2 regions of the Devosia salina genome follow, and region 2 is predicted to be linked to the other one. Evidence: predicted binding sites of a transcription regulator. Region 2 holds the regulator's gene; the other holds the start of a gene.
The links. Region 2 encodes LexA, which represses DNA repair genes until DNA is damaged. Its sites were predicted from a motif close to TGTTCNNNNTGTGTTCNG; they were not measured.
Positions count from the first base shown of each region.

Region 1: the regulator LexA is predicted to act here: its motif matches at 10,777-10,794, upstream of K1X15_RS17735 (helicase-related protein).

Region 1 is NZ_CP080590.1:3,614,960-3,629,556, reverse strand. It holds gene aroB (3-dehydroquinate synthase) at 1-499, shown strand, start outside; gene K1X15_RS17790 (HlyC/CorC family transporter) at 496-1,794, shown strand; gene K1X15_RS17785 (BolA family protein) at 1,795-2,064, opposite strand; gene K1X15_RS17780 (J domain-containing protein) at 2,106-2,729, shown strand; gene cobS (cobaltochelatase subunit CobS) at 2,960-3,943, shown strand; gene cobT (cobaltochelatase subunit CobT) at 4,114-6,003, shown strand; gene K1X15_RS17765 (esterase-like activity of phytase family protein) at 6,000-6,989, shown strand; gene K1X15_RS17760 (VOC family protein) at 7,057-7,443, shown strand; gene K1X15_RS17755 (queuosine precursor transporter) at 7,500-8,186, opposite strand; gene rpmB (50S ribosomal protein L28) at 8,383-8,667, opposite strand; gene K1X15_RS17745 (DUF3108 domain-containing protein) at 8,908-9,690, shown strand; gene K1X15_RS17740 (nuclear transport factor 2 family protein) at 10,059-10,391, opposite strand; gene K1X15_RS17735 (helicase-related protein) at 10,897-13,863, shown strand; gene K1X15_RS17730 (RNA-binding S4 domain-containing protein) at 13,866-14,276, shown strand; gene fdxA (ferredoxin FdxA) at 14,431-14,597, shown strand, end outside.
Region 2 is NZ_CP080590.1:1,705,413-1,720,009, reverse strand. It holds gene K1X15_RS08215 (anthrone oxygenase family protein) at 1-482, shown strand, start outside; gene K1X15_RS08210 (DUF4169 family protein) at 483-659, opposite strand; gene K1X15_RS08205 (GNAT family N-acetyltransferase) at 725-1,222, opposite strand; gene K1X15_RS08200 (CTP synthase) at 1,222-2,850, opposite strand; gene secG (preprotein translocase subunit SecG) at 2,963-3,460, opposite strand; gene tpiA (triose-phosphate isomerase) at 3,603-4,358, opposite strand; gene K1X15_RS08185 (peptidylprolyl isomerase) at 4,482-6,356, shown strand; gene trpE (anthranilate synthase component I) at 6,388-7,896, shown strand; gene K1X15_RS08175 (anthranilate synthase component II) at 8,169-8,768, shown strand; gene trpD (anthranilate phosphoribosyltransferase) at 8,768-9,784, shown strand; gene trpC (indole-3-glycerol phosphate synthase TrpC) at 9,787-10,599, shown strand; gene moaC (cyclic pyranopterin monophosphate synthase MoaC) at 10,599-11,078, shown strand; gene K1X15_RS08155 (molybdopterin molybdotransferase MoeA) at 11,075-12,277, shown strand; gene lexA (transcriptional repressor LexA) at 12,398-13,117, shown strand; gene K1X15_RS08145 (IlvD/Edd family dehydratase) at 13,189-14,597, opposite strand, start outside.

The DNA.
Region 1 (14,597 bases), 1.9 Mb from region 2:
AGCCAATCGCGCCGAGATCTTTGCGGGCGGCCCGGCCCGTGGCGAGGCGATTGCCCGCTGCTGCGCGCACAAGGCGCGGGTGGTGATCGAGGACGAGAAGGAAACCGGGGTAAGGGCCCTGCTCAATCTCGGGCACACTTTCGGCCATGCGCTCGAAAAGGACACGGGCTATTCCGACCGTCTGCTGCATGGCGAGGGCGTTGCCATCGGCATGGTGCTGGCGCATGGCTTTTCCAACCGTCTGGGCCTGGCGCCGGGGCAGGATGTGGGCCGGGTGGCGGCACATTTGAAGCTGGCGGGCCTGCCGACGCGGCTTAGCGACATTCCGGGCGAACTCGGTTCGACCGATGTGCTGATGGCTGCCATTGCCCAGGACAAGAAAGTGTCGCGCGGCGCGCTGACCTTCATCCTCACCCGCGGCATCGGCCAGGCCTTTATCGAAAGACAGGTCGACCCGGACGCGGTTCGGGCATTCCTTGATCAGGCGCGCGCATCATGAGCATTTCCCTGTGGCTGACTTCGGCCGGCATCCTGCTGCTGCTGGCGATGAGCTTTTTCTTTTCCGGCTCGGAAACGGCACTGACGGCGGCCTCCCGAGCCCGCATGCATCAATTGGCGCGCTCGGGCGACAAGCGGGCGGTGCTGGTCGAGACCCTCACCGGCGAAAAGGAGCGGCTGATCGGGGCCATTCTCCTTGGCAACAATATCGTCAACATCCTGGCCTCGACCCTGGCGGCAAGCGTGCTCATCGCGCTGTTCGGCCAATCGGGCATTGCCTATGCCACCATCGCCATGACGGCGGCGGTGGTGATCTTTTCCGAGGTGCTGCCCAAGACGCTGGCACTGATGCGCCCCGATGGTTTCGCGCTGGGCGTGGCACCGGTCATCCGCATCGTGGTGTTCGTCTTTGCACCGGTGACGCTGGCCGTGCAGGCCATCGTCAACACCATCCTCAGGGTCTTCGGGATCGATGCCAGCCATGTCAGCGCCATTTCCGGCCATGACGAAATCCGCGGCACGCTGGACCTGCTGCATTCGGAAGGCGAAGTGGTCAAGGGCGACCGCGACATGCTGGGCGGCCTGTTGGACCTGCGCGACCTGGTGGTCAGCGACGTCATGGTGCACCGCACGCAGATGCTGGCCCTAGACGCCACCATGAGCGCGGACGAACTGGTCAAGGCGGTGCTGGACAGCGCCTATACCCGCATCCCGCTCTACCAAGGTGAGACGGACGACGTCATCGGCATCATCCACGCCAAGGACGTGCTGCGGGCGCTGATGGCGGTCAATGGCGACGCATCGCGCGTCGACATTCGGCAGATCATGACAAAGCCCTGGTTCATTCCGCAGTCGACGCCGGTTCAGGTGCAGCTGACCGCGTTTCTCAAGCGCCATTCGCACATGGCGCTGGTGCTCGATGAATATGGGGTGCTCGAAGGGCTGGTGACGCTCGAGGACATCATCGAGGAAATCGTCGGGGACATTTCCGACGAGCATGACGAGCCCGATGACGAAGCCGTGTTCGGCATCGACAAGCAGGATGACGGCAGCTTCATCGTCGATGCCAGCATCGCCATCCGCGACATCAACCGCCTGCTCGACTGGGACTTGCCGGACGAACACGCCAATACCGTTGCGGGCATCGTCATCAATGCCGCCAAGCTCATTCCCGAGCCGGGGCACCAGGTCGAGGCGCATGGCTTCAGCTTCCTGGTGCTGGAGCGGGACCGGCAGCGCGTGTCGAAAGTGAAGATCACCCCGGCGATGCAGGGTGGCGAAACCGCCGCCAGTTGACTATATGGAGCCGGGCGGCAGCACCTCGATGGCGAGGGCATGAACGCTTGCCTTCAATTCATCGTCCAGCGCCTGCATTACCGCGCGGTGTTGCGCAACGCGGCTCATCCCGTCAAAATTGCGGGTCGCGATTCTGACACGAAAATGAGTTTCACCACCTTCGCGCCAACCGGCATGGCCGTGGTGCAATTGGGACTCATCGATCACCTCCAGGTGGAGGGGTGCGAATTGCTGGGTGAGCTTGGCGTGGATCGTGTCCGTCATGGACATGGGTTTTCGCCTCCAAATCGGTAGAGATCTAACTAGGCACAATGAAACTGCAATCCAAGCTCTTCGATAATATTCGCATCCGTTCGCGCCGCGAGGAAAAGGCCGAGCCGGTAACGGTGACCTGCGACTGGGAAGGCTGCGAGGAGCCGGGCGAGTTCAAGGCCCCCAAGGGGGTGCGCTCGGAAGGCCAGTACCACAATTTCTGCCTCGAGCATGTGCGCCACTACAACAAGGCCTTCAACTACTTTGCCGGCATGAGCCCGGAAGAGCTGGACGAAGCCCTGCACACCCCGCCCAAGGCCGAGTCACGGTCGAGCTTTGCCACCGGCAATCCCGGCACGGCACGGGCTGCCGGGCGCAATGCGGCAAAGCCGGGTGACAAATATGGTGATCCGTTCGGGGTGTTTGCGCGCTACCGCTATCAGCAGTCCAAACGGCCGGCGACCGAGCGCGTCAAGCCGCTCAACGAGCCGGATCGACGGGCGCTGGAGACCCTTGGCTTCACCAAGCATGCCAAGTCCGACGAGATCAAGGCCGCCTACAAGGCGCTGGTCAAGAAGCACCATCCGGACGTCAATGGTGGAGATGCCTCGTCCGAGGAGCGCCTGCGCACGGTGATCGCGGCCTATACGCATCTGAAGAAACAGGGGTTCGTGGTGCGGTAGCGTTCTGCGCGTTGCATCACCCCACCCTCATTCCCTCCCCATCGAGGGGAGGGAGGCGCAGGGCCGAGGTGTTGGTGTTCATCGTCTCCCTCCCCCTTGTGGGGAGGGATCAAGGGTGGGGGTGTTCGGCACCCCTGCTTCACCGATCCAAGGCTACCCGCCCCGTCACAATGCTGCTATAGAGCCACCGCCTTCGATGAATTTTCTTCCGCATTTCCAAGAGCCCGACCATGACTGAATTCGCCAATCTGCCTGACACCGAATACAAGGCGCGCGACCTTTTCGGCATCGATACCGACATGGTGGTCAAGGGCTACAAGGAGCGCACGGACCACGTGCCGCCGATCGACCCGGACTACCTGTTCGACCGCAACACCACGCTCGCGATCCTGGCCGGCTTTGCCTATAACCGCCGCGTCATGGTGCAGGGCTATCACGGCACCGGCAAGTCGACCCATATCGAGCAGGTCGCGGCGCGCCTCAACTGGCCGCTGGTCCGCGTCAATCTCGATAGTCACGTGTCGCGTATCGACCTCGTCGGCAAGGATGCGATCGTCCTCAAGGACGGCAAGCAGATCACCGAATTCCGCGACGGCATCCTGCCCTGGGCGGTGCAGAACAATGTCGCGCTGGTGTTCGACGAATATGATGCCGGCCGCCCGGACGTGATGTTCGTGATCCAGCGCGTGCTCGAACAGTCGGGCCGGCTGACGCTGCTCGACCAGAACCGCGTCATCGTGCCCCATCCGGCTTTCCGCCTGTTCTCGACCACCAATACCATTGGCCTGGGTGACACCTCGGGGCTCTATCATGGCACCCAGCAGATCAACCAGGGCCAGATGGACCGCTGGAGCATCGTGACGACGCTCAATTACCTGCCGCATGACAAGGAAGTCGGCATCGTGCTCGCCAAGAACAAGAGCTATGGCGAGACCGAGAAGGGCAAGAAGCAGATCGCCAATATGGTGCGCCTGGCGGACCTGACGCGCTCGGCCTTCATCAATGGCGATATTTCCACCGTCATGAGCCCGCGCGGCGTCATCACCTGGGCGGAAAATGCCGTCATCTTCGGCGGCGATATCGGCTTTGCCTTCCGCCTGACCTTCCTCAACAAGTGCGACGAGCTCGAACGCCCGGTAGTGGCCGAGTTCTACCAGCGCGTGTTCGGCGAAGACCTGCCGGAAAGCTCCGCCAACCTGGCGGTGATGGCCTAACTCGCAAGGCCCCCTCACCCGCCGCTGCGCGGCGACCTCTCCCCCAAAGGGAGAGGTGAAGTGGGCACCGAGCGCGCCACAACGTTACCTCTCCCCCTGGGGGAGAGGTCGGCCCAACGGGCCGGGTGAGGGGGCCTTATCCTTCTCCGGCCAGAAGCGAATTGACGACCATGGCACAACCACCGCGCAGCAAGCCCAACAAGCCCGACCAGACCCAGGCCTTCAAATCGGCCATGGGTGCGACGGTGCGCGCCATCGGGGGCAAGGCCGACCTGGAGGTGAGCTTCACCGCGGACCGGCCCCTGCTCACCTCGGACAAGGCCCGGTTGGCCAATCTGCCGCGCCTGCCGACCAAGCGCGACATCGCCATTGCCCGCGGCCAGGGCGATGCCATGGCCATGCGGCTCGCCAGCCACGATCCGGAAACGCATCGCAAGCGCTCGCCCATGGACCCGCAGGCGCGCGCCGCCTTTGATGCGCTGGAACAGGCGCGCGTCGAATCGCTGGGCTGCATCCGCATGCCGGGCATGACCGGCAATATCCATGAAATGCTGGAAGACCGGCTGTTCCGCGCCAATTTCGCCGAAGTGGACGACAAGGGCGACGCCCCGCTGGCCGAAGCGCTGGGACTGATCCTGCGGGAGAAGCTGGCCGGGGTCGACGTGCCGCCTTCTGGCCATGCGCTGGTCGATCTGTGGCGCGGCGAAATCGAAGCCAAGGCAGGCACCTCGCTCGAAGGCCTGCTCGAGGCCTATGAGAGCCAGGAGGATTTCTCCAAGGCGGCCCGCAAGGTGCTGCGCGATCTCAATCTCATTGCCGAAAGCGACATGGAGGATCCCTCCGAGAGCGACGAGGATGCCGCCGAGGACAACCAGCCTGAACAGGCCCAGGGGTCGGACGAGGCACCCGAGCAGGGCGACGGCGAAAACGAGCAGGCCGATTCGGACGAGGACCAGCAGGCCGGCGAAAGCGAAGACACCGGCGATGTCGAAGGCATGGAGGCCGACATGGCCGATGCCGACGAGGATGCCGAGGCCGAGGCGGGCGAGGATGCGCCGATGCCCCCGCCCGCCAAGGATGGCGGCGAGCGCTTATCCAACCAGTTCAACTACAAGGTGTTCACGCAGAAATATGACGAGATCGTCAAGGCGGCCGAGCTGTGCCCGCCCGACGAGCTCGACCAGTTGCGTGCCCTGCTCGACAAGCAGCTCGAAAACCTCGCGGGTGCCGTGGCACGGCTGGCCAACAAGCTGCAGCGGCGCCTGATGGCCAAGCAGAACCGCAGCTGGCAGTTCGATCTCGAAGAGGGCCTGCTCGATACGGCCCGTCTCACCCGCGTGGTCACCGATCCGCTGCAGGCGCTCAGCTTCAAGGTCGAGAACGACACCGACTTCCGCGACACGGTCGTGACCCTTCTGATCGACAATTCCGGCTCGATGCGCGGCCGCCCGATCACCATTGCGGCGATCTGCGGAGACATTCTCGCGCGCACGCTGGAGCGTTGCGGCGTCAAGGTCGAAATCCTGGGCTTCACCACCCGCGCCTGGAAGGGCGGCAAGAGCCGCGAGGCCTGGCTCGAAGCCAATCGCCCGGCCAATCCCGGTCGCGTCAATGACATTCGCCATATCATTTACAAGGCCGCCGACGAGCCCTGGCGCCATGCGCGGCGCAATCTGGGCCTCATGATGCGCGAGGGCCTGCTCAAGGAAAATATCGATGGCGAGGCGCTCGAATGGGCGCGCAAGCGGTTGATGGCCCGCCCCGAGCAGCGCCGCATCATGATGGTGATTTCCGATGGCGCGCCGGTCGACGACTCGACGCAGTCGGTCAATGCCGGCAATTACCTCGAGGCCCATCTGCGGCAGGTGATCGAAGATATCGAGACCCGCTCGCCCATCCAGCTCGTGGCCGTGGGCATCGGTCACGACGTGACCCGCTATTATCGCCGCGCGGTGACGCTGCTGGATGCCGAGGAACTGGCGGGGGCGCTGACAGACGAACTGGCGGCGCTGTTCGACGAGGAAATGCCGGCCCAGAGCCGAAGGCGGGCCCGGGGATGATGGTGCGGTCTGCCCTTGCCGCCGCCCTGCTGCTCCTGGCTTCTCCAGCCGGGGCGGTGGAGGCGACGGTGAGCGCCGCGCCGGTGACCCGGTTCAAGGGGGCCGAACTCGACCAGCCGGTCGAAGGGCTGATCTTTCGTGGCGGATTGACGCTGCAGAGTCCCGACGACACCTTTGGCGGCCTGTCGAGCCTTGCCCAGACGGGGCCGGACCAGCGCGTCACTTTCATTTCCGACCGCGGCAATTTCATCGCCGGGCAACTGGCCTATGACCAGTCGGACCGGCTCTTTGGTTTCATCGGCGTCACCATAGAGCCGATGCGCAATTCCGGCGGCGAGGTGCTGCCGCGCCAATATGCCAAGGATGCGGAGGGCGCCGACACGATCTGGCGCAATGGCGAACCCGCGGCCATCCGAGTGAGCTTCGAACACCTGACGCGCGTCGCCGATTTCGCCATCAGCGACGGCAAGCCCGCAGGGGCGGCGCGCGAGATCGGCATACCGCAATGGCTGAGCGATCTGCGGACCAATGGTTCACTGGAAGCCGCCTGCGTGGCGCCGCCGGCCTCGCCCATCGCGGGATCGACCCTGCTGCTCACCGAGGAGGCGCTGGATGAAAACGGCAATCACCGCGGCGAATTGCTCGGGGCCCGGGACAAGGGGCCGATCGGCTATGTCAACAGCCCCATCGTCAACCCGACCGACTGCAAGTTCCTGCCCAATGGTGACCTGCTGGTGCTCGAGCGGGGCGTGTCGCTCTTCGCCTTCGTGATGAACCTGCGGCGCGTGCCGGCGGCAGAAGTGCGGCCCGGCAATCTGATGCAAGGGCAATTGCTGCTCTCGGCCCAGGGCGGCGAGATCGACAACATGGAAAGCCTGCTGGTGCACCGGACGCCGGGTGGCGAGACCCGCATCCTCATCGGTTCGGACAATAACTTCAATGACTGGCAGCGCACCCTGCTGCTCGAGTTCGCGCTGCCCGAATAATTCTTGACCGGCGTCAACCCGCCCCCGCCCGCTTCGTGCAGCAATGACACATTCGGGAGGTGGTGCCATGCCGCATTTCGTTCACATCGATATTGCCGCGGACGATCCGCAGCGCGCGGCCCAGTTCTATGCGGAGGTATTTGACTGGCCGATCATCAAGCTCGATGGACCCATACCCTATTGGCTGCTCGGCACCGGACAGGATGGTACGGGGATCGGTGGCGGCATTGCCCAGCGCGACAGGCCCTGGCAATCCATGACACCGACCATCGAGGTGCCCTCGGCCGATGACTACGCCAGGAAGATCACCGAGCGCGGTGGCAGCATCATCGTGCCAAAAACCGCCATGCCTGGCGTGGGCGACCTCATCACCTGCAAGGATCCGGAGGGCAATGTCTTCTCCATCCTGGAGCCGGCCGCAGACAATGCCTTCATGCCGCCGCGGGGCTCCTGAAGGCAAAACACCGGCCCACGAATGGACCGGTGCCAGCAATCATCGCGATTGGCGTTTCAGGCCAGGGCGCCGAGCGGCGGCAGGGGCTTGAGCTTGCCCATCAGCGCGCGATAGGGCGCCAGCAGCAGCAGGGCGGCCAGGAACTTGACCAGGAAGTCGCCACAGGCCAGCGAGAACCAGAGCGGCACTTCGGGGCCGACGCCCAGCCAGGGGGCGGGGAAGCCCAGCGAACCGTCCTCGAGGCCGAACAGGGCATCGATGCCCGCCAGGGCCGGGGCGAAGGCGATCGTAAAGAAGATCGTGGTGTCGAGCACCGAGCCGAACAGTGAGCCGGCCAGTGGCGGCAGGAACCAGGCCTTGGCCGCACGCAGGCGCGAGAAGATGGTGATGTCGAGCAATTGCCCGATCACGAAAGCGGCGGCCGAGGCCACGGCGATGCGCTGGGTGGTGGCCGAGCCGCCCTCGGGGTTCCAGGGCAACGGGTGGTAGCTGAGATAGAACGAGCATCCAAGGCCGACCAGGAAGCCGACCAGCACCACGAGCCGCGCCTTTTGCGGGCCGTCATAGCGGTTGGTCAGGTCGGTGACCAGGAAAGCGAAGGGGAAGGTGAAGGCGCCCCAGGTCAACAGATCGGCCAGGTTGACCGGACCGAGCTGGAACTGGAAGGGGTAGAGCACCAGGATATTGGACGCGGCGACGACCACGACCATGGCGGCCACGGCCGCGAGGAAACGAGACAGCATCTGACTGCACTTTCTGTGTGACCGCTGACCGGCAACAGACCGGGGCGGGGTTTGATATCGGGCTGAGATAGCATCTCACCCCTTCTGCGTCACCCTCGGATGGCCTCGAGGGCGCCACGGCGCATTTGTTGCACCGCCAAAACAAAACCGCGTGGCAGTTGCCCACCACGCGGTCGAAAATCTATCGGAAGATCGATCAGGCGGCGAGGGCCGCGCGGATTTCCTTCTTGAGGCCCAGGGCCAGCGGGGACAGGTCGGCGTCATCCTGCTTGAGGAGGAACGCGTCCAGGCCACCGCGATGCTCGACGGTGCGCAGGGCCGAAGTGGTGATGCGCAGCTTGACCGGACGGCTCAGCGCGTCCGAGATCAGGGTGACGTTCACCAGATTGGGGAGGAAACGGCGGCGGGTGCGGTTGAGGGCGTGCGAAACATTGTTGCCCATCATAACGCCCTTGCCGGTCAGTTCGCAGCGACGTGCCATTGGTCTAGATCCTGTTTGTGTAAAGGTCCTCACGTGGCGGGAAGTCCGCAACGGGCCTCATTTGTCATGAAATCTCGCGGCTCTTTAGAGAAAAGCCCCTCTCGCGTCAAGCCAAAGGCCGATTCAAACGCGTGCGAGCGCCTTGCTTCGGCCCCGAGGGGGCGTCACTTTGGGGATATTCCGTGATTCGTCCCGCGCAGCCGGCTTCGCGCGCGAGACCCTGCAGCCGAGAAGACGACCGTGATCCGCACTGCCCTAGTCCTGCTTGCCGCGCTTGCCCCGCTTACCCTGGAGACGGCGCAGGCGGCGCCCGTGGATGCGCGGGCCAGCTATGTCGTCACCGTGGGCGGCATCAATGTGGCCCTGGTCGATATCGACCTGACCGACGATGGCGCGCGCTACGGGCTCGACCTGTCGGCGCGGGTCGCCGGGCTCGGCAGCGTGGTGGCCAGTGGCACGGCGACGGCCGCGGCCTCGGGGTCCTCGGCTGGCTCGAGCCTGCAGTCGCAAAGCTTCAAGCTGGAGACGCGCGCCAATGGCGAAGTCTTCTCGGCCAATGTCGGCTACCAGAACCGCAATGTCAGCGCCTTCCAGGTCGAGCCGCCGGTTCTCGACAGCTATGATCGGGTGCCGCTGGAGCGCGCGCAACTGACCGGGGTGGGTGATTTTCTCTCCGCCTTCGTGCTCAAGGGCGGCGCGCTGGATCGCCACCTGTGCGACCGTACGCTCAAGATCTTCACCGGCGTCGAGCGCTTCAATATCCGTCTCGACTTTCTCGACAATGACGAGGCCACTTCGCCACGCACCGGCTATCAGGGACCGCTGGTGGCCTGCTCGCTCAAGTACCAGCCGATCTCGGGGCATTTCGAGAGTTCGGAGATGACGAGCTATCTCGCCGAGACCAGCCGCATGATCCTGTGGTACGCGCCCCTGGGAGAGACCGGCTATTTCATTCCCTATCGCGTCAATATCGGCACCTCGATGGGCGATCTCTCCATGGTGCTGACCCGCGCCGACAGCTGAGGCGCTGTCCCGGTTTCGGACGGTCAAAGCGTTTTTTGACAATTTTGCGGGGCCATGGCCCCCGGAACGCGCCGCCTGCCGGTTAACGGACGGGCGGCATTTGCACTTTGTTCCGGTAAGACGGCGGCAGGAAAGCGGCTCGGAGCGCCCAAATTAACCCCATCTTCACAGCGGTGAACGGGAATTTGCCTGTATCTGCAACATCTTGGATGCGCTGGTGGGGTGAGGCCGCCCGGGCCACCACATCTGGTAGAGAACAAAGCCGCATTCGTGATTCTCGCCCGATTCAGTCCCTGTTCGTTCCGGGTTTGGTTCGAAGGTTAAGCAGGGACACGAAGTCGGGCGGATAGTGTGCCGGAATGGGGCAGCTAGAGCGTTTCGAGGCTTTCTATGCGCGCCGCGTTATCGAGCCTGAAGGCCTGGCGCAGGACGGCCGGGCTGCCCGGGAACGTGCCCGATACCTCAAAGGTCACCACGGTGCGCCTGTCGTGCGTCTCGGCACCGAGGATGCGATAGCGGGGGCGGTAACGTTGCTCGACCGATCGGAGCCAGTGGCCGATTTCAGTCGGCCCCCGATAGGTGTGGCCTTCATCCGTCACGGTGGCGGCCGGCGCAAATATCGTGGCTGCGTCGACATTGCCTCTGCGCTCGAAATAACGAGCGAGCGGCTGGGGGAGGGTGAAGGGAGAAAGGTCCGTCATCGCGACTGTCCTCGGGATTGAAACTGGCCCGATGGTGCACCCGCGCGATGACAGGCTCTGTCAGTGGCCGCTGTCCCATCCCGGCACGTCAACGCAGTTTTTCCTCAAGACACGCAGGAAAACATCAGGACTCCTCGGTGTGACGCGGTGAAGACAGAAAAAATATCAGAAAAACATGGGTTTACGTCTTATTCAGGTTTGGCCCATTCCGCCGGAAATTAACCCCATGGCAACCAGTCTGAACGGTTCCGGGCCGCAAAGCGCCGCCGGGATGGTCTGTTTCGGCGCCCAGTGTCCGGCCTTGTATAGAATCGGCAGTCCCGCCCCCCACATCTAGCCGTGAACAAACCGGGATTCAGTGAGTCGCGCCGATTCGGTTCTGTTTCGTTCCTCCTTCGTTCCGGCCGTTAAGTCCTGTGGCCCTGGCAGGGCGGAACTGTCCTTTGACGGGACAAGCGCGCAATGCCTCTCGCAAGCGGCGCAGTGACACCCTAAATAGGGGGCGATGAGCTTTTTTCCCTCCCAGTCGGTCAAGGCGATCCTTGGGCCGACCAATACCGGCAAGACCTATTATGCCATCGAGCGCATGCTGGCCCATCCCACCGGGATGATCGGCCTGCCGCTGCGTCTTCTGGCGCGCGAGGTCTATACAAGGGTGGTCGAGCGGGTGGGCGAGCAGGCCGTGGCGCTGGTCACCGGCGAAGAGCGCATCGTGTCGGCCAAGCCGCGCTACTGGGTGGCAACGGTCGAAGCCATGCCCATGGATATCCATGTCGATTGCGTGGCGGTGGACGAAATCCAGACCGCGATCGATTTCGACCGCGGTCATGTGTTTACCGACCGCATCCTGAAGGCGCGCGGGCTGCAGGAAACCTTGCTCCTGGGCTCGGCTACCATGGCCGGGGTGGTGCGCAAGCTGGTGCCGCAGGCCGAGATCATCGACCGGCCGCGCTTTTCCCAGCTCACCTATGCGGGGTCGAAGAAACTGTCGCGGCAGCCGGCCCGCTCGGCCATCGTCGCCTTCTCGGCCCGCCAGGTCTATGCCATTGCCGAATTGATCCGGCGCGAGCGCGGCGGGGCGGCGGTGGTGATGGGGGCCCTCAGCCCGCGCACCCGCAATGCCCAGGTCGAGCTCTACCAGAATGGCGATGTGGACTTTCTCGTGGCCACCGATGCCATCGGCATGGGGCTTAATCTGGACATCCACCATGTCGCCTTTGCCGACGACACCAAGTTCGATGGCCACCAGAGCCGGCCGCTGACGCCGTCCGAACTGGGCCAGATCGCCGGGCGCGCCGGGCGGCACCGCCACAATGGCACTTTTGGGGTCACGGGCGGCACGGAAGGGTTCGACGAAGAACTGGTGGTTGCCCTCGAAACCCATGACTTCGAGCCGGTCAAGGTCGTGCAGTGGCGCAATTCCAACCTCAATTTCGGCTCCATCGAGGGGCTGCGCCATTCCCTGGAGCTGGCGCCGCAGGATCGCACGCTGACCCGCGTGCCGATTGCGACCGACCAGCAGGCGCTGGAATTTCTGGCGCGAAATGAGGCCGGCGCGCTGGCGCGCGGTCACGATGCGGTCAAACTGCTCTGGGAATGTTGCCAGATTCCCGACTATCAGGGGATTTCACCGGCGGCTCATGGCGAGATCGTCACCCGTATTTATTCCGATTTGAGGCGAATTGGAGCGGTCAAGGCAGACTGGATTGCCGAGCAGGTCCGGTTTTGCGACAATGCAGAAGGTGACATCGATACACTCAGTAATCGGATCAAGCAGATCCGGACCTGGACCTTTGTCGCCAACCGCAAAAACTGGCTTGAAGACCCCACCTATTGGCGCGAAAAGACGCGAGACATTGAGGACCGCCTGAGTGACGCTCTGCACGAGCGGCTCACCCAGCGCTTCGTGGACCGGCGCACCAGTGTGTTGCTCCGCCATCTGAAAGACAAACGTATGGTATCTCCCGAAATTACCGAGCGCGGCGAAGTGCGGCTGGAAGGCCATCTCATCGGCACGCTCGAAGGCTTCCGCTTCACCCTGGCCCGCAATGATGGCGAAATGGACGCCAAGGGATTGCGCGGCGCAGCCGACTCGGTGGTGGCCCCGGAGATACACCATCGTGCCGAGAGATTGGCCGGTTCGCCAAATGAAGAATTCGTGTTGGCAACCGACGGGCGCCTGCGCTGGCGCGGCGAGATCGTGGCCGAGCTGGCCGAAGGCGACAGCCTCTATCGCCCGCGAATCATCATGCTGGCCGACGAGACGCTGACCGGCCCGGATCTGGAAAAGGTCCAGGACCGCCTCTCGCTCTGGCTGCGCCATCACATCAATACCGTGCTCGAACAGGTCATGGCGCTCGAGGCGCCGGCCGATCTCGAGGGCACGGCGCGCGGCCTGGCCTACCAGCTGTTCGAGCATATCGGGCTTCTGCCACGCAACGCCGTGGCCGACGAGGTCAAGGGGCTCGACCAGGATGTGCGCGGCAAGCTGAGAAAGCTCGGCATCAAGTTTGGCGCCTATCACATCTACCTGCCGCTTTCGTTGAAGCCGGCTCCGCGCGAACTGGCGCTGATCCTTTATGCGCTCAAGCATGGCGGCGTGCGCCAGCCGGGCGTCACCGACATTCCCCATATCGTGCTTTCGGGCCGCACCTCCTTTGTCGTGGACCCTGAGGTCGATACGCGGCTTTACGAAATTGCCGGCTTCAAGGTCGCGGGCAGCCGGGCCGTGCGCGTCGATATTCTCGAGCGCCTGGCCGACATCATCCGCCCGCTGATCGCGCTCGATGCCTCTCGTCCCTATGCCGGTGACCTTCCGGCCGGCGCCGCCGAGGGCAATGGCTTCCGCGTCACCGTGGAGATGACCAGCCTCCTCGGTTGCTCGGGCGATGATTTCGCCTCCATCCTCTCCTCGCTGGGCTATCGCGTGCGCCGCACGCCCAAGGCCCCGGCGCCGGTGGTGCCGGCCGAGGCTTCCGAGGAAAGCGAGGCCCTCGAACAGTCTCTGGAGGCGGCGCCTGCCAGTGTCGAGCCGGTCGATGAAGCCGCTGCCGCGAGTGAAACGGTCGGCGAAAGTGCTGTCTCTGAAGGCGTGGTGCCCGATGCGGCGCCAGCCGAGGCCGCGGCGACGGAACCGGCCGAGCCGGAATTCGACGAGGTCTGGTTCCCCGGCGGGCGACGCCACAATGACAATAATCACCGCGGGCGGCAACCACGCCGCGGCGAGGGCGATGCCGAGGGCCAGCAGGGCCGCCGCAACGACCGGCCGCGCCACAATGGCAAGGGTCCCCGGCGCGGCGATGGCGAAGAACGCACCCATGGCGGCAAGCCCGGGCATGGCAAGGGGCGCCCGGACAAGGCGGATCGCGGCGAACGTCATGACCGTCGGCCGCCGCGCGAGGAGCGCAAGCCGGTGTTCGATCCGGACAGCCCCTTTGCGGCCCTCGCCGCCCTGCGCGGCAAGTCGGAATAGAATTGGCCGGGGCGGTCGAGACACCGATCCGCAAGGAGCGGCTCGACCGGTTCCTGTTCTTTTCGCGCGCCGTCAAGTCGCGCACGCTGGCGCAGAAAATCATCGAAAGCGGCGCGGTTCGCGTCAATTCCGAGAAGACGGAGCGTACCGATTTCAAGGTCGGCGCAGGCGATGTGCTGACCATGTCGCTGCACAACCGCATCGTGGTCTGGCGCATCCTTGATTGCGGCACGCGGCGCGGGCCGGCCAGCGAAGCGCAGGGGCTCTACGAGGACATGTCACCGCCGCCGGTGCCGCGCGCGGAGCTGTCGCCCTATGATGCCGCGATCGCGCAAAGACCGTCCGGAGCGGGGCGTCCAACCAAGAAAGAGCGGCGGGATACCGACCGATTGCGTGGTGAAGACGAGGATTAGGCAAGTCTTCCGGTCGGGCGGCAGACTGCGCCAAACCGTCCCTCGTGACGGCCTTGCGAGGAAGCGGAAAACGGTTTAGCACCGGACCCGTTGAGACAGGCGGGTTGACCTGCACCCAAGGGTCCGTCCGCACTTAGATGGGATCGCCTCCTAGATGACCTATATCGTCACCGACAATTGCATCGCCTGCAAATATACCGACTGCGTGGAAGTGTGTCCGGTGGACTGCTTCTATGAAGGCGAGAACATGCTGGTGATCCATCCGGACGAGTGCATCGATTGTGGCGTGTGCGAGCCCGAATGCCCCGCCGAAGCCATCAA
Region 2 (14,597 bases):
TGCTGAGCGCGGCCATTTTCGGTTTCTTCTACGCCTGGATCTGCTCGACCATGTGGGGGCTGGATGCCGCCGATCCCCGGATGGCCATTTCGGCCATGCAGGCGATGAACGCTTCGGTCCGTAATGCCGTCTTTGCCCCAGCCTTCTTCGGGACACCGATGGCACTGGGACTGACGGCCGCCCTGCTCTTCGCGCAGCGGTACCGATCAAGTGCGGCGGCGTTCGCCCTGGCTGCCGCTCTCTATACCGGTTTCTGCCTGATCCTGACCTTGGGCGTGAACGTTCCCATGAACGAAGGCCTTGCCGCTGTCGCAATTCCCCCAGACGCCGCAACCGCCCAAGTCATCTGGCGAGACTATTCGCAGCCCTGGCAGGTCTGGAACCAGTTCCGCACGGTGGCGGCCGGCCTTGCCTTTCTTGCGGCGCTGTCAGGTCTTTTCCTCTACCGGAGGGCGCCGCGCGCTGCCGGCACGGCGGCCTGATCATTCGTCGCGCTTGTGCCCGTCGATATGCTTTTCGGCCTTGGCCTTCTCGGCCGCATCCTTGAGCTTTTCAGCTTTCGTGCGACCAAAGAGGACGCGGTTCTGGGAAGCCTGCGTTTCCCTTTCGGCGCGGGCCTTCTGCTTGCGGACGTTGCGGAGGTTGATGATATCGGCCATGGCGGTTTCCTGGGGCATGTCGCCGCTGCGGGCAACCTAGCAGAACGGCCGGCTTGAATAAAAGCTCAGTCCGGTCGGGGCAGCGTCAGGTAGATGCTGTCGCACCATTCGTCGCCAAGCAGGAAAGTGCGCTCGGCGCGGCCAGTTTCCACGAAACCGAGGCGAGCGAGAACGCGAAGTGACGCGACGTTTCGTGGATCGACATCGGCACGGAGTTCGGTAGCCGCTGTGTTACCAAAAATATGAGCAATGCAGGCCAAAGATGCTTCGGTCGCAAAGCCACGCCCCCAGTAATCGGGGTGAATGATGAAGCCGAAGTCAGGAAGCCGCCCGGCCCCGACATCGCCGATGACACGGCCCTCATGCTCGATGATCAAATCCTCGCCACCAGCTTCCGTGCGGGCGATCATCCGTTCCAGCCAAGGCCCGGTCACGTCTTTGCTGGCATGGGGCAGCGTCGACCAGTAGCGCATGGCCGACGGGTTCGACATGATCTCGAACATGGCGTCGAGATCATCCATGTGGGGGCGACGGAGCAGCAGGCGCTCCGTCAGGATTTCCATCAAACCAACCGGCTCTGGTCCATCGCCGCGGCGATGAAGCTGGTGAAGAGCGGGTGCGGCTCGAATGGTTTCGACTTCAGCTCCGGGTGGAACTGCACGCCGATGAACCAGGGATGGTCGGTACGCTCGACGATTTCGGGCAGCGTGCCATCGGGCGAAACGCCTGAGAACAGCAGGCCATTGGCTTCCAGGCGCTTGCGATAATCCATGTTCACCTCATAGCGGTGACGATGGCGCTCGGAAATGCGAGTCGAACCATAGATGTCGGCGACGCGCGAGCCGCGGGTCAGCTGGGCTGGATAGGCGCCGAGGCGCAGCGTGCCGCCCAGGTCGCCATCGGCAGCGCGGGCTTCCTTTTCGTTGCCCTTCACCCATTCGGTCATCATGCCCACGATCGGCTCCTTGGTGGGGCCGAATTCGGTGGAAGACGCAGCCTTGATGCCGGCGGTGTTCCGCGCCGCCTCGATACAGGCCATCTGCATGCCGAAGCAGATGCCGAAATAGGGCACGTCCTTGATGCGGGCAAAGCGCGCCGCCTCAATCTTGCCGGCCGAGCCGCGCTCGCCGAAGCCGCCGGGCACCAGGATGCCGTGCACATGCTCGAGATAGGGTGCCGGGTCGTCGCGCTCGAAGACTTCCGAGTCGATCCACTGCAGATTGACCTTCACCTTATTGGCGATGCCGCCATGGGTCAGGGCTTCCGAGAGCGACTTATAGGCGTCCTTCAAACCGGTATACTTGCCCACAATGGCGATGTTCACCTCGCCCTCGGGGTTGTGATAGCGGCGCGACACCTCTTCCCAGGCCGACATGTCGGGCTCGGGCGCATCGGTGATGCCGAAGGCTGCAAGGATTTCGCGGTCGAGGCCTTCATTGTGATAGGCCATCGGCACGTCATAGATAGAGCCCACGTCGAGCCCCTGGATAACGGCGGTTTCGCGCACGTTACAGAAGAGGCTGAGCTTCTTCTTCTCGCCCTCGGGGATCGGACGGTCACACCGCACCAGCAGCACGTCGGGTGCGATACCGATGGAGCGCAGCTCCTTGACCGAGTGCTGGGTCGGCTTGGTCTTCAACTCGCCGGCCGAGGGAATATAGGGCATCAGGGTCAGGTGCAGATAGGCGCAATGATTGCGCGGCAATTCATTGCCAAGCTGGCGAATGGCCTCGAAGAAGGGCAGCCCCTCGATGTCGCCCACCGTGCCGCCGATCTCGACCAGCACGAAATCGAAGTCCTCATTGCCCTCGAGCACGAAATTCTTGATGGCGTCGGTCACATGCGGAATCACCTGCACCGTGGCGCCGAGGAACTCGCCCTTGCGCTCCTTGGCCAGCAGGTCCGAATAGATGCGGCCCGAGGTGATGTTGTCGCGCTTGTTGGCAGCGCGACCGGTGAAGCGCTCATAGTGCCCCAGGTCGAGATCGGTCTCGGCACCGTCATCGGTGACGAAGACCTCGCCATGCTGGGTCGGCGACATCGTGCCGGGATCCACGTTGAGATAGGGGTCGAGCTTGCGCAGGCGGACCTTGTAGCCGCGCGCCTGCAGCACAGCGCCAAGCGCCGCCGAAGCCAGACCTTTGCCAAGGGAGGAGACCACGCCTCCGGTGATGAATACGTACCGAGCCATGGGCGATCACCATAAGCACATCAGAAATGATTCGCAGAGTGGGAAGCCCGCTCTACACAAAAAGAAGAAGGGGATGTCGCCATCCCCTTTTTCACGGACGCCTTGCGGCGGATCAGTTACCCGCCGGCGCGGCGGGAGTTTGCTCTTGCGGCGCAGCGGCGTCGGCAGCCGGGGCCTCGGGAACCGGGAGGTCGCTTGCGGGCGACGTCGTGGAGGTAGTGGTCGTCGAGGTCGAATCGGCAGCAGGCGCAGCGGTGCTGTCGGCCGGCAGCGGCAAATCCGAGGTCTCGTCGCCCTGCAGTGCGTTCAATGCATCCAGGACCGTGGAGGGCTGTTCGCCTGCGGTGCCGGACGCCGCATTCTCCAGAATTCCGGAGGTTCCGCGATCGAGTTCGTTGAGAACGGTCAGGCCGATGGCCGAGGCAAAGAACAGGGTGGCGAGGATCGCAGTGGTGCGGGTCAGCAGATTGGCCGAGCCGCGGGCGGTCATCAGGCCACCGCCACCGCCGCCACCAATGCCAAGGGCGCCCCCTTCAGAGCGCTGGATCAGGATGACGACAATCAGCGCCAGCACGATCAGCAGATAGGCGACGAGCAGTACGTTGGCCATGAATCTCTTGTCTTCGCGTCAGTCCGGGCGTGCCAAAGGCCCCGCCCGGGTTGGAAAGGATGCGGGGTCATACACCCCTCGAACGGCAAATGCCAGCCGCTTGCGGCGCTTTTTCGCGACAAGCGGCGGTGGGCGTTCGGTTCTAGACGGCGGAGATAATCGTATAGAAGTCCTTTGCCAAGAGGCTTGCACCGCCAACCAGTCCACCGTTGACATTGCTGACGCCGAGAATTTCGCGGGCATTCTGGGGCTTGAGCGAGCCGCCATAGAGAATGCGGATGCTTTCACCCTTGGAGAGGCCGAACCGGTCGACCAGCCGGGCGCGGATGGCATCATGCATCTGCCCGATCTCGTCCAGGGTGGGGGTGCGGCCGGTACCAATGGCCCAGACCGGCTCATAGGCGACGGTCACTTCGTGGTGTTCCGCAGCGTCCGGAATGGAGGCCGCCAGCTGTTCGGCAACCACCGATTCCGCTTCGCCGGCATCGCGCTGCGCTTCGGTTTCGCCAATGCAGATGATCGGCTTGAGGCCAGAGCCGATCGCAGCTTCCGCCTTGGCGCGGACTTTTTCGCTGCTCTCTCCATGGTCGGTCCGACGCTCGGAATGGCCCACGATCACGTATTGGGCTCCGGCATCGGCCAGCATGGCAGCGGAAATGTCACCGGTATGGGCACCATGCGGTTCCTGGTGGCAATCCTGGCCGCCGGCGATGATGCCACTCGATGCGCCTTGTGCCGCCACGGCGGCCAGCAGGGTTGCGGGCGGACAGACGACAACCAGCGCGCGCGGCGCCTCTCCGGTGGTCAGCAAGCGCGCCAGTTCACTCAGCTCATCCAGGGAGTGGGTGAGCCCATTCATCTTCCAGTTTCCTGCGATCAGCGGTGAGATGGTCGTCAATCTTGCTACTCCTGCCTCTTGCGCCGAGAGGGGCTTTGCCCTAACCCCGGCTGTCGTATTTGTCTTAGTAGTCCGCCCCTGCCGCTCGGGTAAAGGGTCGGACCCGAAACTGGAACGCTTCAGATGCTCGATGGTTTGCGTGGTTTTGCAAAATCCTGGCCGGGAAAGATCATGGGAGCGTTCCTCCTGGTCGGCATAGCCGGGTTCGGCATCAATAATGTGATCATCGATCTGGGCAGCAATACCGTTGCGCGCGTGGGCGACGAGGAGATCAATTCCCGCGAATTCCTGCGCGCCTACCAGAACCAGGCCGAGCGAGTCTCCCAGCAATTGGGCTCCGTGCCGACCGCCAGCCAGGCCGAGGCCATGGGCATTCCGACGGCCGTCCTGCTCGGCCTGTCGGAGGGCGCGACGCTGGACGGGCTGGCCGATCAGTTCGGGCTGGGCGTGTCCGATGCCAGGCTCGCCCAGATGCTGCGCGAGGACCCATCCTTCCACGGGACGCTGGGGACCTTCGAACCGGGTATCTTCACCCAGGTGCTGCAGCGCGCCGGCTGGACCGAGGCCGAGTATTTCGAGGCCCGTGCCGACGAGGCGCGGCGCAACCAGCTGACCAGCGCCCTGATCGCCGACACCGAAATGCCCGATGTGGCCGCCGGGCTGATCAACGACTACGCCACCGCCACCCGCACCATCGACTATATCACCCTGGGCGAGACCAGCGTCGAGGCGCCCGCAGCGCCGACCGAGGAAGAGCTGGCGGCGTACCTTGAAGAGCACCAGACCGAGTTCCGCACGGTGGAAACCCGCAAGGTCAAGCTGCTCGATCTGTCCCTGCCCTCCCTGGCCGCGACCAAGACCGTCTCCGAAGACGCCATCGCCGCCGAATACGAGAAGACCAAGGCTTCGCTGACGACGCCCGAGCGCCGCACCATCGAGCAGGTGTCGCTGGCGACGCCCGAATTGCAGGCCCAGTTCGAGGCCGGCCTTGCCGCCGGGACCGATTTCGGCACGCTGATCGCCGATGCCGGCCTGACCCCATCCAGCCTCGGGACACTGACGCAGGCGGAGATTACCGATACCCGCCTGGCCGATGCCGCCTTCGGTCTTGAGGAAGGCGGTTACGCCATCATCGAAGGCATTGGCGGCAAGCGCGCCGTGCATGTCGTCGAGATCGAGGCGTCCCGCGAACCGACGCTGGAGGAAGCGCGTGCCGACATTGTCGAGCGCCTGTCGCAGGCCGAGGCGCGCAATGACATCAACGAGATCCTCGACCAGATCGAGGAGCTGCGGGCCGCCTTCCAGCCGATCGAGCAGATCGCGGACCGGTTCGGGCTGCCCGTCTATGAACTGACCGTCACCAGTGGCGGAACCGAGCTGTCGGCCCTCCCCAATCTGGACGCGGCCAACTATCCGCGCGTGGCCCAGGCCATCTTTGCCGCCGAGCAGGACAAGCTGATCCCGTCCATTCCGCTCTCGGGCAATGCGCATCTCTGGTTCGACCTCGAGGCGATCGAGCCGGCCCGCGACCAGACGCTCGAGGAAGTGCGGGACGAGGTGGTGGCCGCGATCACCGCGGAGCGCGTGAATGATGCGCTGCTGGCCAAGGCCGAGGACATCGTGACCCGTCTCGAGGCCGGTCGAAACCTTGCCGATATCGGCATGGAGCTTTCCACCTTTCCGCAGCTGAGCGCGCCCTTTACCCGATTTGGCTCGGAAGACGGGCTGATCGACAGCACCTTGGCTTCGGCCGCGTTCGCGGGCGGTCCGGACCATGCCGGTTCGGTCGTCAATGAGACCGGTGAGGTCGTGGTGTTCCAGGTGGTCAACACAACCGCGCCGACCGAGCCGCTCGATGCCGCGACCCGCAGCAGCCTCGACACCGAGACCCGCGCCGGCCTCTATTCCGAATTCGTCGCCGCATTGCGCGACGATGCGGGCCTGCGGATCAACCAGCAGGTTCTCAACCAGCTGCTCGTGCAAAATTACGGCCAGTAACGGCGCAACTCTCCAACGGAACCAGACCAAAATGGGCGACGACTACTCCAAGACCTTTGCCGCTCAATACGATGCCGGAAAGTCTGGACTCGTCTGGCGTCGCATCGTGGCGGACCTGGAGACCCCGATTGGCACCTATCTCAAGCTGGCGGCTGGTCGCACCCATTCGTTCCTGCTCGAAAGCGTGCAGGACGGAACCACCCGCGGCCGCTATTCGATCATCGGCCTGTTGCCGGACCTGATCCTCAAGGTCGAGGACGGCAAGGCCGCGATCAATCGCAGTGCCCAGACCGCCCCCGAAGCCTTCGAGCCCATGGACGACATGCCGCTCGATGCGCTGCGCAAGCTCGTGGCCGAAAGCCAGATCGACATGCCGGCGGGCCTGCCCCCGCAATCGGCCGGCATCTATGGCTATCTCGGCTATGAGATGGTCCGCTACATGGAAGTGCTGCCCAACGCCAATCCGGATGATCTGAAAACCCCGGAAGCGGTGCTGATGCGCCCCTCGCTCCTGGCCATCTTCGATACGGTCAAGGACGAGCTCTATCTCACGGCGCCCATCTATGTGCGCAAGGGTGTCTCGGCGGCCCAGGCGCTGGCCGCGGCCGAAAGCCGGATCGATGACGCGATTGCCCGCCTGTCGCGGGCCCTGCCGACCACCCCTGCCCTGCCCGACCTCGATTCCATCGCGGTCACCAGCAACACCTCGAAGGACGAGTATTTCGAGATGGTGGCCCGGGCCAAGGACTATATCGGCGCCGGCGATATCTTTCAGGTGGTGCTGAGCCAGCGTTTTTCGGCCGACTTCACGCTCCCGCCAACCGCTCTCTATCGGGCGCTGCGGCGCACCAACCCGTCGCCCTATATGTATTTCCTCGATTTCGGCAGCTTCGCGGTGGCCGGTTCGAGCCCGGAAATCCTGGTGCGGGTGCAGGATGGCGAGGTCACCATTCGCCCCATTGCGGGCACCCGCAAGCGCGGCGCCACGCCCACGCGTGATCAGGAGCTGGCGGCCGAACTGTTGAGCGACCCCAAGGAATTGTCCGAGCATCTGATGCTGCTCGATCTGGGGCGCAATGATGTGGGCCGCGTGGCGAAGATCGGGACGGTCAAGGTCACCGACAAGTTCTTCCTCGAATACTATTCCCACGTCATGCACATCGTCTCCAATGTGGTGGGCGAGCTCGATCCGCAATATGATTTCGTCGACGCCCTGTCGGCTGGTTTTCCGGCTGGCACGGTGTCGGGGGCTCCCAAGGTGCGGGCCATGGAGATCATCGACGAACTCGAAAAGTCGCGGCGCGGCATCTATGGCGGCTGTGTGGGCTATTTCGGTGCCGACGGCACCATGGATACCTGCATCGTGCTGCGCACCGGCATCGTCAAGGACGGTAAGCTTTACGTTCAGGCGGGCGCCGGCATCGTAGCCGACAGCAAGCCCGAGCTCGAGCAGCTCGAATGCGAGAACAAGGCCCGCGCCCTTTTCAGCGCCGCCGAGGAAGCGCTACGCTATGCCGGCGAAGCGGGAGTGGGGCAGTGAATTCTATCGCGGATATCAGTGTGCGTGGCGGCATCACCCCACCCTCATTCCCTCCCCATCAAGGGGAGGGAGGCGCAGGGCCGAGGCGCTGGTGTCCATCGTCTCCCTCCCCCTTGTGGGCTTTGACCCGACCCGGAGGGACAATCTCTCCGGTGGAGAGATTGAAGGGGAGAAGGATCAAGGGTGGGGGTAATCCTGCAACGCTCTCGATGCATCGATGGCAAAGCTGGTTCTGAACGGCGCCACCAGAACCACTCCCAGAGGACAGGCCAATGACCAAGACCCTCGTCATCGATAATTACGACAGCTTCACCTACAACCTCGTCCATTTCCTGGGCGAGCTTGGCGCCGACATCACCGTCAGGCGTAACGACAAGATTACGCTTGAAGAAATCGCCGCCATGGCCCCGGACGCCATCGTGCTGTCTCCCGGCCCGTGCACGCCCAATGAGGCCGGTATTTGCCTGGCCGTCATCAACCGCTTCAAGTCGACCATTCCCATGTTGGGTGTGTGCCTTGGCCATCAGGCCATGGGCCAGGCACTGGGCGGCGACGTGGTGCGGGCGCCGAGCCTCTTCCACGGCAAGACCAGCAAGATCCACCATACCGGCAAGGGCATCTTCCGCGGCCTCAACAACGACTTCGAGGCGACGCGCTACCACTCCCTGATCGTCAAGGCTGACACCCTGCCCGACGAGCTGGAAGTCACGGCCACCACCGATGACGGCCTGATCATGGGCATGCAGCACAAGAGCCTGCCCCTGCATGGCGTGCAGTTCCATCCCGAGAGCATCGCCTCGGAGAATGGACACGCCCTCTTGCAGAATTTCCTCGACATTGCCCGCGACTTCAACGGAAAGAAGGCTGCGTGATGGACCTCAAGACCGCCCTTCACAAGATTGCCGAAGGCAAAGACCTGACCGGCGAGGAAATGCGCGGCGCCATGCGCGTGATCATGGCCGGCGAGGCGACGCAGGCGCAGATCGGCGCCTTCCTCATGGGCATGCGCCTCAAGGGTGAAACGGTCGGCGAGATTGCCGCCGCCGTCTCCATCCTGCGCGAGCAGATGGTGCCCGTTTCGGCGCCCGAGGATGCCATCGACATTGTCGGCACCGGCGGCGACGGCGTGGGCAGCCTCAATATCTCCACGGCCACGGCGCTGGTCGTCGCGGCGGCCGGCGTGCCGGTCGCCAAGCATGGCAACAAGGCGCTGTCGTCGCGCTCCGGCTCTTCGCAGGCGCTCGAGGCTCTGGGCGTCAAGCTGGACCTCACGCCCGAGCAGATCGGCAACACCATTGCCGAGGCCAATATCGGCTTCATGTTTGCGCCGCACCACCATCCCGCCATGCGCCATGTCGGGCCGGCGCGGGCCGAAATGGGGGTGCGCACCCTGTTCAACCTCCTGGGCCCGCAGTCCAATCCGGCCGGCGTCCGCCGCTATCTGCTGGGCGTCTACGACCAGGAATGGGTCGAGCCGGTCGCCGCGGCCCTCCTCGCCAATCGCGCCATCAAGGCCTGGGTGGTCCATTCGAGCGAAGGGCTGGACGAGCTCTCGACGTCCGGCCCCAATTTCGTGGCACAGATCGCCAATGGTGATCTGAGGAGCTTCGAATTGCATCCCGAACAGGTCGGCCTGAAACTGACCGATCCGAAGGAGCTGCTGGGCGGCGAACCGGCGGAGAACGCGGCGGCCATCATGGCCCTGTTCGAGGGCGCTCCCGGCGCCTATAGGGATACGGTGCTGCTCAATGCTGCCGCTGCCCTCCTGGTCGCCGACAAGGTCGAGACCATCGAGGAGGGTATCGCCCTGGCGCGCGACACCGTCGACACCGGCAAGGCGAAGGAAACCCTGGCGCGCCTCGTCGCCGTATCCAACAGGCAGGCATGACCATGAGTGATATTCTCAAGCAGATCGAATCCTACAAGCGCGAAGAAATCGCTGCGGCCAAATCGATGCGCCCCTGGGCCGAAGTCGTGGCCGAGGCGCATGACCAGCCCCCGCCGCGCGGCTTTCTCAAGGCCATCAAGGACAAGCGCGCCAAGGGGCAATATGCTCTGATCGCCGAGGTCAAGAAGGCCAGTCCCTCAAAGGGGCTGATCCGCCCCGATTTCAATCCGGCCGAGATTGCCCGCGCATATGAAACCGCCGGGGCCGCCTGCCTCTCCGTGCTGACCGACCGGCCGAGCTTCCAGGGTTCGCCCAGCTATCTCATCGAGGCGCGTGCCGCCACGCGGCTCCCGGTGTTGCGCAAGGATTTCCTGTTCGAAACCTATCAGGTGGCCGAGGCCCGCTCCTGGGGGGCCGATTGCATCCTGATCATCCTGGCGGCCGTTGGCGACGATGTTGCCCGCTACCTGCTCGATGCCGCCGAGGAATGGGGCATGGATGCGCTGGTGGAAGTGCACGACCAGCTCGAACTCGATCGCGCCCTGGCGCTCGATGCCAAATTCATCGGCGTCAACAACCGCAATCTGCGCACCTTCGAGACGACGCTGGAGACCACAGTCAACCTTGCGGCCGGGGTTCCGGACAGTGTCCTGCTGGTCAGCGAGAGCGGCATCATGACCCATGAGCACGTAAAGATGCTCGACGAGCGCTGCAATGTCGGCACTTTCCTTGTCGGGGAAAGCCTGATGCGGCAGGACGATGTGGTTGCCGCCACCCGCTCCCTGCTGATGGGCGCGCCGGAAACCGTGCGCTGATGGCGGGCGGTCTCACCCATCTCAACGAAAAGGGCGAAGCCCATATCGTTGATATCGGTGACAAGGCCGTTACGCGTCGCCGGGCCGTGGCGCAGGCGCGCCTGAGCGGCGAGGCCGGAACCATCGCCACCATTCTGGGCGGCGGTCTCAAGAAGGGCGATGCCCTGGCCGTGGCGCGCATCGCCGGCATAATGGCCGCCAAGAAGACTTCGGAACTCATCCCGCTCTGCCACCCGATCCCGCTGACCAAGGTCGGCGTCCAGATCGAAGGCGACAGCGCGACGTCCATTCTCATCCTCGCCACCGCCGAGACAACGGGCCAGACTGGCGTCGAGATGGAGGCCCTGACCGCCGCGTCCACGGCGGCACTGACCCTCTACGACATGGCCAAGGCCATCGACCGCGCCATGGTGATTTCCGACCTCTGTCTCGTCGAAAAGTCAGGCGGCAAGTCGGGCGACTTCCGGCGCGAAGCATGAGCCTCTTGCCGGTCGATGAGGCGCTGAAGGCCATTCTGGCGCATATCCCGCCCGTCACGGTCGAAACGGTCACTCTGGCCGAAGCCGCTGGACGGGTTCTCGCCGAACCCCTTATTGCCCACCACGACCAGCCTCCGTTCAATGCCAGCGCCATGGATGGCTACGCCATGCGCGCCGTCGATGTCAGTGATGGCGCTTGGCTCGACGTCATCGGGACGTCCCAGGCCGGTGCCGCTTACCCCGGCGCGCTCGGGCCGGGCCAGGCCGTGCGCATCTTCACCGGTGCGCCAGTGCCGGAGGGCGCCGACACCGTCATCATGCAGGAAGAGGCGGTGCGCGAAGGGCAGAGGGTCCGCTTCACCGCCGCTGCCCGGCCCGGCCACAGCATCCGGCCCAAGGGTAACGACTTTGCAACGGGACAGGTCCTCGTCGCGGCCGGCACTCGACTGACGCCCATGCAGATCGCCGTAGCCGCGGCCGCCAATGCCGGAACGCTGGCCGTTGCGAAACGCCCACGCATCGGCCTTGTCGCCACGGGCGATGAACTGGTCCTGCCAGGCAATCCGCTCGGTCCTGACCAGATCGTGGCGTCCAACAGCTACGGCCTTGCGGCCATGCTGGCGCCCTATGCCGACACCGTCACCGACCATGGCATCGTCCCGGACGATGTCGCCCAGCTCAGGGCACAGCTATCGACCGCCTTTGCGGCGGAACCCGATATTCTCATCACGACCGGCGGTGCCTCTGTCGGTGAGCATGACCTCGTTCAGGATGTCCTCAAGGACCTTGGTGTCACGCTCGCGTTCTGGCGCATCAACATGCGGCCGGGAAAACCACTGATGTTCGGGACGCGCGGACGGACCCTCGTCTTCGGCCTGCCCGGCAATCCGGTTTCGGCCATGCTCACGGCCCTTGTCTTCATCAAGCCGGCCCTGAGGGCCTGGCTGGGCCATGCCGAACCACAGCCCTGGCGCCTGAAGCTGGCCGCGCCCACCCCGGCCAATACCGCCCGACGCCATTTCATGCGCGCGCGGCTGGTTCATGGCGCCGATGGCATGCTGGCCGATCCCATCAGCCAGACCGATAGCGGCCACACCTCGTCCCTCGCCGAAGCCGGCCTCCTGATCGTTCAGCCCGAGCATGATCCGGGCCAGCCGGCCGGCGCCATGGTCGATGCCATGCCCATCAACGCCTTCTGATTCTGACATTTTGTTCAGCACCCGTTCATTAACGGACTCCTGGACCCAAGGCATTGCAGAACATAAATGGAACATGTATGGTCGTTCCGTCTATGTTCCGATTCTGGGGTTGTGGGGCCAATGCTGACACGCAAACAACACGAGCTGCTGATGTTCATCCACGAAAGGATGAAGGAGAGCGGCATTCCCCCAAGCTTCGACGAAATGAAGGATGCCCTTGATCTGGCATCGAAATCCGGCATTCACCGGCTGATCACGGCGCTGGAGGAGCGCGGCTTCATCCGCCGCCTGCCCAACCGGGCCCGGGCGCTCGAAGTGGTCAAGCTCCCCGATTCGATGAACCCCTCGCTGGGTGGCCGCAAGGCGCGCTTCGAGCCGGCGGTCATCGAAGGCAATCTGGGCAAGGTCGCCTCCCCCCCGTCACGAAATAGTGGTGGCGGATCAGATGATTACGCCCGACCGGTCTCCATCCCCGTCATGGGCCGCATCGCCGCCGGCACGCCCATCGAAGCCATCCAGACCCATTCGCACACCATTGCCGTGCCGCCCGAAATGTTGGGCGCAGGCGAGCACTATGCCCTTGAAGTACGTGGTGATTCCATGATCGAGGCCGGCATCTTCGATGGTGACACCGTGCTCATCAAGAAGCAGGAACACGCTTCAACCGGCGAAATCATCGTGGCCCTGGTCGACGACGAGGAAGCCACCCTCAAGCGCCTGCGCCGCAAGGGTGATACGGTCGCGCTCGAAGCGGCCAACCCCGCTTACGAAACCCGCATCTTCCCGCCCGACCGGGTCAAGGTGCAGGGGCGTCTGGTGGGGCTGCTGCGGAAGTATTGAGAGTTCTTTCGCCCAAATGATAAGGCCCGCCAGATTGGCGGGCCTTCGTTTTATTCTTGTCCAGCAATGCCTTAGTGGTTGTCGCGCGGTACGCCTTCGGTCTGGGCGATGCGCTGGTACTTTTCCGCAGGTTTGAGGATGGCGCCGTCGCCAAGCTGCCCGACAATGCCGCGCTGGATTTCCTGCCAGGGCGTCTGGTGCTTGGGGAACTTGTAGCCGCCCTCGGCTTCCAGCGCGGCCCGACGGGTGGCGATCTCCTCGTCAGAGATGAGGATATTGGCCTCGCCCTTGTTGAGGTCGATACGCACGCGGTCGCCGGTCTTGAGGATGGCGAGATTGCCCCCTGCGGCCGCTTCCGGTGAGGCGTTGAGGATCGAGGGCGAACCCGAGGTACCGGACTGGCGGCCGTCGCCGATGCAGGCCAGTGACGATATACCCTTCTTGATCAGATAGGCCGGCGGCCGCATGTTCACGACCTCGGCCGCGCCCGGATAGCCGATGGGGCCTGCGCCACGCATGAACAGAAGCGTGTGCTCGTCGATTTCGAGAGAGGGGTCGTCGATGCGGTGGTGATAGTCCTCGGGACCATCGAACACCACTGCCTTGCCCTCGAACATGCCCGGATGGGCCGGGTCGGACAGATAGCGCTCGCGGAACTCGGGCGAAATCACGCTGGTCTTCATGATGGCGTTGTCGAAGAGATTGCCGCGCAGCACCAGGAAACCGGCCTCGGCCTTGAGCGGGTTGTCGAAGTGGCGGATGACCTTGTCGTCCTCGATGGGCGTCTTGGCGCAGTTCTCGCCAATGGTCTTACCGTTGACGGTCGGGGCGCCCTCATGAATGAGGCCCTTCTTCATCAGTTCGTTGACCACGGCCGGCACGCCGCCAGCATGATAGTAATCCTCGCCCAGATACTCGCCGGCGGGCTGCAAATTGACCAGCAGCGGCACCTTGTGCCCGTGTTGCTGCCACTCGTCGATATTGAGCTCGACGCCAATGTGGCGCGCTATGGCGTTGATATGGATGGGAGCATTGGTCGAGCCGCCAATGGCGGAATTGACCACAATGGCGTTGAGGAAATTCTCCTTGGTCAGGATGTCCGAGGGCTTCAAATCCTCATGCACCATCTCCACTGCCCGCTTGCCGGTGCGGTAGGCCATTTCCTGGCGATCACGGTAGGGCGCGGGAATCGCGGCGGAGCCCGGCAGCTGCATGCCGAGGGCCTCAGCCAGCGAATTCATGGTCGAGGCCGTGCCCATGGTGTTGCAGTAGCCCGTCGATGGCGCAGATGAGGCGACCAGCTCGATGAATTTGGGGTAATCGATCTCGCCGGCAGCCAGCATCTGCCGCGCCTTCCACACAATGGTGCCAGAGCCAGTACGCTCGCCCTTGTGCCAGCCGTTGAGCATGGGTCCGACCGAGAGCGCGATTGCCGGGATATTGACCGTGGCGGCACCCATCAGCATGGCCGGGGTGGTCT